DNA from 2 places in the Sporosarcina sp. FSL K6-1540 genome. Region 2 is predicted to be linked to the other one. Evidence: a T-box and tRNA genes for the amino acid it is inferred to sense, from the RefSeq annotation. Region 2 holds a T-box; the other holds one or more tRNA genes.
The links. A T-box is a leader RNA that pairs with one kind of tRNA and senses whether it is charged. The one in region 2 lies ahead of argS (arginine--tRNA ligase), so its partner is inferred to be a tRNA-Arg.
Positions count from the first base shown of each region.

Region 1 (3,245 bases), 1.4 Mb from region 2:
CCAATATCGCTTCGACGCTGGATGGTCTATATGAGAAAGAGCATTTCATTATCTGTGATGAAATCTGCAACCTGGAGTACGTCTTTCTTGAATATAAGTAGTATCAACTAGTAATCACCTAATAATCTCGGCATATACATCTCAAAATCACATTTCTCTCGATAATGAACACCCTAGTGCAGGCGCGGCAAAGGGGTCGCCGAAGCCGTTAGACTGGATGCGAAGCGATATCCAGGCTTACGGTGAAAGGCATCCCCAAAGCGTCAAGCGTTCTACAATCCACACCCCGAATTATAACTCTCTCCTTATTGAGCGCCACAGTAGATTCAATGGGATTCTTTAATTCAACATATATAGTGAGAATTTAAGTGAACTAGAAAACTATATATAAACAAATTAAAAAGTAGCTTTACAAGTTCATTAAGAACTTGTAAAGCTACTTTTATGTATGACCCCTACGGGATTCGAACCCGTGATACCGCCGTGAAAGGGCGGTGTCTTAACCGCTTGACCAAGGGGCCAAATTATATATGGCGGAGAAGGAGGGATTCGAACCCTCGCACCGCTTTCGCGATCTATACCCTTAGCAGGGGCACCTCTTGAGCCGCTTGAGTACTTCCCCATATATAAATGGCTCCGCAGGTAGGACTCGAACCTACGACCGATCGGTTAACAGCCGATTGCTCTACCACTGAGCTACTGCGGAATGGTGGGCCTAAATGGACTCGAACCATCGACCTCACGCTTATCAGGCGTGCGCTCTAACCAGCTGAGCTATAGGCCCTTTTTGGAGCGAGTGAAGGGAATCGAACCCTCATCATCAGCTTGGAAGGCTGAGGTTTTACCACTAAACTACACTCGCATAACAATGGTGGCTCAGGACGGAATCGAACCGCCGACACAAGGATTTTCAGTCCTTTGCTCTACCGACTGAGCTACTGAGCCACGTATTTAGTTTACATTAAGTCGTTAACTTATTCTAAACCTTATAGTATTAATAAAAATGGCGGTCCCGACCGGGATCGAACCGGCGATCTCCTGCGTGACAGGCAGGCATGTTAACCGCTACACCACGGGACCATTTGGTTGCGGGGACAGGATTTGAACCTGTGACCTTCGGGTTATGAGCCCGACGAGATACCACTTCTCCACCCCGCGACAACAATATAAGTACTATTTAATTTCACCACTAGTTAAAAATGGAGGAGGTAGAGGGATTCGAACCCCCGCGGGATTTGACTCCCCTGTCGGTTTTCAAGACCGATCCCTTCAGCCGGGCTTGGGTATACCTCCATGGCTGTATATAATAGTGGTGGACCTTGCAGGACTCGAACCTGCGACCGGACGGTTATGAGCCGTCTGCTCTAACCAACTGAGCTAAAGGTCCTTTAAGATGGCGGCAGAGGGGATCGAACCCCCGACCTCACGGGTATGAACCGTACGCTCTAGCCAGCTGAGCTACGCCGCCAGGATCTTTATTAAAATTGTGTTGGTGGAGCCTAGCGGGATCGAACCGCTGACCTCCTGCGTGCAAGGCAGGCGCTCTCCCAGCTGAGCTAAGGCCCCATTATAGCTGGCAATTATTAAAGCACAAATCTACTTAAAATGGTATATTCTTTAAGCGGCGAATCTGCTTAAAAATCTTAATGGTCGGGAAGACAGGATTCGAACCTGCGACCCCTTGGTCCCAAACCAAGTGCTCTACCAAGCTGAGCTACGTCCCGAAGAATTATAAAGTTTAAAAACATAATGGTGCGCCCGGCAGAAGTCGAATCCACAACCTCCTGATCCGTAGTCAGGTGCTCTATCCAATTGAGCTACGAGCGCATATAAGTGAAAAGTTATTAATGCCGAGAACCGGAATCGAACCGGTACGGTAGTCACCTACCGCAGGATTTTAAGTCCTGTGCGTCTGCCAGTTCCGCCACCCCGGCAAAAATATGGAGCGGAAGACGGGATTCGAACCCGCGACCCCGACCTTGGCAAGGTCGTATTCTACCACTGAACTACTTCCGCATTATAAGTGCGGGTAAAGGGAGTCGAACCCCCACGCCCGAAGGCACTAGATCCTAAGTCTAGCGCGTCTGCCAGTTCCGCCATACCCGCAATATAAATTATGACACTAAGTCATAAAAATGGTGAGCCATGCAGGATTCGAACCTGCGACCCTCTGATTAAAAGTCAGATGCTCTACCAACTGAGCTAATGGCTCGAAAAGTGGTGCCGGAGAAAGGACTTGAACCCTCAACCTACTGATTACAAGTCAGTTGCTCTACCAGTTGAGCTACTCCGGCTAATAGTTTTCATTATAAATAAAATGGTGGAGGATGACGGGCTCGAACCGCCGACCCCCTGCTTGTAAGGCAGGTGCTCTCCCAGCTGAGCTAATCCTCCTGGGTATAAGTGCGACAAACTTCAGTTGTTCGTCCTATTCATAAACCTATGTAATAATTGTTACAAGACCGGCGACGTCCTACTCTCACAGGGGGAAACCCCCAACTACCATCGGCGCTGAAGAGCTTAACTTCCGTGTTCGGGATGGGAACGGGTGTGACCTCTTCGCAATCGTCACCAGACTTGTATGATCTTTTCTCAAAGACAATAATTATTATAACATATCATCTAATTAATTGCAAGTACTTTTTTTATGAACGGTACTTATTCGCTCAAAACTGAATAAAACAGACATTGTGCTACACAGAATCAGGGTAATCAAGCCCTTTTCAAAATTGGTTAAGTCCTCGATCGATTAGTATCCGTCAGCTCCACACGTCGCCGTGCTTCCACCCCAGACCTATCAACCTCATCTTCTTTGAGGGATCTTACTTACTTGCGTAATGGGAAATCTCATCTCGAGGGGGGCTTCATGCTTAGATGCTTTCAGCATTTATCCCGTCCATACATAGCTACCCAGCGATGCCTTTGGCAAGACAACTGGTACACCAGAGGTATGTCCATCCCGGTCCTCTCGTACTAAGGACAGCTCCTCTCAAATTTCCTGCGCCCGCGACGGATAGGGACCGAACTGTCTCACGACGTTCTGAACCCAGCTCGCGTACCGCTTTAATGGGCGAACAGCCCAACCCTTGGGACCGACTACAGCCCCAGGATGCGATGAGCCGACATCGAGGTGCCAAACCTCCCCGTCGATGTGGACTCTTGGGGGAGATAAGCCTGTTATCCCCGGGGTAGCTTTTATCCGTTGAGCGATGGCCCTTCCATGCGGAACCACCGGATCACTAAGC
Region 1 is NZ_CP152018.1:2,709,152-2,712,396, reverse strand. It holds tRNA gene MKY15_RS12840 (tRNA-Glu) at 450-521, opposite strand; tRNA gene MKY15_RS12835 (tRNA-Ser) at 532-622, opposite strand; tRNA gene MKY15_RS12830 (tRNA-Asn) at 632-706, opposite strand; tRNA gene MKY15_RS12825 (tRNA-Ile) at 708-784, opposite strand; tRNA gene MKY15_RS12820 (tRNA-Gly) at 789-862, opposite strand; tRNA gene MKY15_RS12815 (tRNA-Phe) at 870-945, opposite strand; tRNA gene MKY15_RS12810 (tRNA-Asp) at 1,005-1,080, opposite strand; tRNA gene MKY15_RS12805 (tRNA-Met) at 1,084-1,158, opposite strand; tRNA gene MKY15_RS12800 (tRNA-Ser) at 1,201-1,293, opposite strand; tRNA gene MKY15_RS12795 (tRNA-Ile) at 1,311-1,387, opposite strand; tRNA gene MKY15_RS12790 (tRNA-Met) at 1,395-1,468, opposite strand; tRNA gene MKY15_RS12785 (tRNA-Ala) at 1,491-1,566, opposite strand; tRNA gene MKY15_RS12780 (tRNA-Pro) at 1,648-1,724, opposite strand; tRNA gene MKY15_RS12775 (tRNA-Arg) at 1,751-1,827, opposite strand; tRNA gene MKY15_RS12770 (tRNA-Leu) at 1,849-1,934, opposite strand; tRNA gene MKY15_RS12765 (tRNA-Gly) at 1,942-2,016, opposite strand; tRNA gene MKY15_RS12760 (tRNA-Leu) at 2,025-2,106, opposite strand; tRNA gene MKY15_RS12755 (tRNA-Lys) at 2,137-2,212, opposite strand; tRNA gene MKY15_RS12750 (tRNA-Thr) at 2,219-2,294, opposite strand; tRNA gene MKY15_RS12745 (tRNA-Val) at 2,319-2,394, opposite strand; rRNA gene rrf (5S ribosomal RNA) at 2,461-2,576, opposite strand; rRNA gene MKY15_RS12735 (23S ribosomal RNA) at 2,730-3,245, opposite strand, start outside.
Region 1: it encodes a tRNA-Arg, which carries the amino acid that the T-box ahead of argS (arginine--tRNA ligase) is inferred to sense. The anticodon was not compared.

Region 2 (3,245 bases):
TTGTCGTATCTTTTGTATTTTGTCTATACAACAATCCGTGTGCTATTTACAAATAAAAATAACCACTTGTTTAAAAAACGTATGAAATCCAAGGTTTTTTGGGTACTTTTTATTGTCTCGGCTTACGTCGTCTTTATTCCTTTTATTAAAGGAGAAAATCCATTCTAGCCCAACTAATGATAGTTAGTTGAACAAAGAACAAGAAATCAACAAGAGGATTTAATGGATCGCGCTAGTGAAAACGCCAAACGTAAATGTTTGGCGTTTTCACTAGCGCTTTTTGCTGTTTTTTTTACCGCTGAACGGACCTGTTGACTTCGGTATGATTTATTTCCAATCACATTTCCTCAGGTGCCTTCATACCTAACAATCGTAACGCCTCTTTCAAGACAATCGCCGTACTCGTGATCAGCGCAATTCTGTATGGCAGATGATCAGCATCGGAAAGCACTTTGACATTCCCGTAAAACGAGCTAAACGTTTGAGCGAGATCGATTGCATATTTTGCGATGATGGAAGGATCTAAATCATCCGCAGCGCGCTTGACTGTTTGTGGGAATTGCTCCAATGCTCGAATGATTGCCCATTCGAAATCATTGACGTCATCCACGCTATACGGCTGTATGTCACCAGCTTTTCTTAACACTGATTTGGCCCGTGCGAAAGCATATTGGACGTAGGGACCGGTTTCACCTTCTGTCTGGAGCATTGTTTCTAAGTTAAATTCGATATCGTGTTTGCGATGTTGTTTCAGGTCACCGAAAATGATGGCACCGACGCCAACTTCTTCAGCGACTTGCGCTTTATTCGCTAAGTTTGGATTCTTCGTTTCAATTGTCGACTGTGCAAGTGAAATCGCCTCATTCAAAACTTGCTCTAGCAAAACAATTTTCCCTTTGCGGGTGGACATCTTTTTTCCGGCTTTTAATATGAGACCGAAAGGAATGTGCTGGATATCGTCTGCCCACTCGTAGCCCACTTTACCGAGTACTTTCTTGAATTGTGTGAAGTGGAGACTTTGTTCATTTCCAACGACATAGAGAGATTTCACGAAATCATACGTTTCTTTTCTATCGATTGCAGCGGTTAAATCGCGTGTGGCGTATAACGTCGCGCCATCTGATTTCATAATCAAACAAGGTGGCATATCCTCACCCAGTTCAACCACGAGTGCACCATTTGATTCTATTAAGAGTCCTTTATCTGCTATTTCCTTAACGATGGGTTCCATCTTGTCATTATAGTAGGCCTCGCCGTTATAGGAATCAAAGGTAATACCCAGCAAATCATAAATGCGTTGAAATTCCTTGAGGGATTCCGTTTTGAACCACTTCCATAAAGCCAGTGCTTCCTTATCACCGTCTTCCAGGGATTTGAATGCTGCTCTGCCTTCAGCGTTAAGCGAATCATTGTGCTCTGCTTCTTCATGGAATCGGATGTACAGTTTTAACAACGTCTGGATTGGAGCTTGCTGGACCTCTTGTTCGTTGCCCCATTTCCGGTAGGCTGTCAGTAGCTTGCCAAACTGTGTGCCCCAATCTCCGATGTAATTGATTTTTACGGTCTTAAAACCATTCTTTTCGAGTAGTAGTGCAATCGAATTTCCGATGACGGTGGAGCGCAAATGCCCCATGGAAAATGGTTTGGCAATGTTGGGGGAAGATAAATCGATTGTGACAATCCCGCCATTTCCTTCATTAGATGACCCATAGGAAACGGATGGATCCAGAATTTTCTGCAGTAGGGCACTGGTAATTGTAGTACGGTTCAGAAAGATATTCACATATCCGTTGACGGCTTCTGCTTTACGAATTAGCGGATGTTCGATTGCCAGGGCGATTTCATTGGCAATGACAACAGGCGATTTTCTAAGTTCCTTTGCGAATGGGAAGCATGGTAAAGCCAAATCGCCTAAATGTGCATGGACAGGCTTTTCTAGCATGTTTTCATCCAATGGAATCGGACTAAATTGTTGCAGCACTTGCAAGACATCCATTTTCATTGTCAACACTCCTTTTGGTTGATTGAACTAAAAAAGCGTAAAAAAAAGCCCTCATCTCAAATTAATGAGACGAAAGCTTACTTCCGCGGTACCACTCAAATTGCCCGTATAGGGCCACTTCCTCATAACGGCGAGACACCGGCTTTTCTAAAACGCTTGGAAAAGCATCTCCGAAGTGCGGTTCACAAGTATTCTTTACCGGGCTTCCACCTTCCCCAGTTCGCTGAAAAAGAAATCATTGCTACTCTCTTCATCACAGATGTTGTAGTTGAATGTATCAAAATGGTGATTGGCTGTCAATTGAAAGTAACAATAATTCACAAGTGAAAACTGTTTGGAGTTAACTTCTAAACTATGTGTAGAACACTGCATTTAGTGCTGAATGACAAAATAGAACCGACATCGGGAAAAAAGGATATTTTTTTAGATTTTAAATTAATGTTTATAACTTGTGTATCATTTGCAAGAATGACGATGATGACGGTCAAAGCGACACGAGAAAATGACTGTGGATATGTGGATAAGTTATTGATGGTAGGGCAAGTAAACTTTTTCCCTATTTACGATTAGACCACAACATGTTAGGGTAAGTATAATGATTAAGACACTACATATAGTGTTAGTGGCGAAATTGAACGAAAGCTGTATTGTTGACAAATAGGAATTTAGAGTGTCAAATAAGTTCTTGACTACCTAACTACAGCCAACAAATTATCCCTCAGTAAATAAAACTCATAAACGATGGATCTGCCTGAAAAAGGTGGGATTATCGTTTTTTATTGGAAATAGAAAAATTAGGTTTGATAAAGGAGCCGATGAAAATGACAATGAATATTACTAAGACGAGTACGCAGATGCTATTGGAAGACTTACAGAACGAGTTTGGTGGGGAGAAGATTCGTCCATTATTTGCTGCAAGTGAAAAATGGAATGAGCGTCATCCTGGAGCAAGCGCATCAGAATGGACAAAAGCGATGATTCTAGAAACGCTCAGCAATATCGATGAGGTATCGACGTACTGGACTTTCGTTGCGGCCCGAATTCACTTACGTGATGTTTACAATCGTCAAGCTCAGCTTCGCGGTGCAAAGGTCTATACGGATTTTGCTGAAAACGTTGCCCGTCTAGTCGAGCAGGGATTATACACACCCGTCTTAACTGAAAAGTATTCACGCGAAGATCTTGTTATTCTCGGTAATCTAATCGAACCAGAACGGGACAAGCTATTTACATATATCGGTTT
Region 2 is NZ_CP152018.1:1,291,672-1,294,916, reverse strand. It holds gene argS (arginine--tRNA ligase) at 338-2,002, opposite strand; T-box leader at 2,065-2,268, opposite strand; gene MKY15_RS05685 (ribonucleoside-diphosphate reductase subunit alpha) at 2,824-3,245, shown strand, end outside.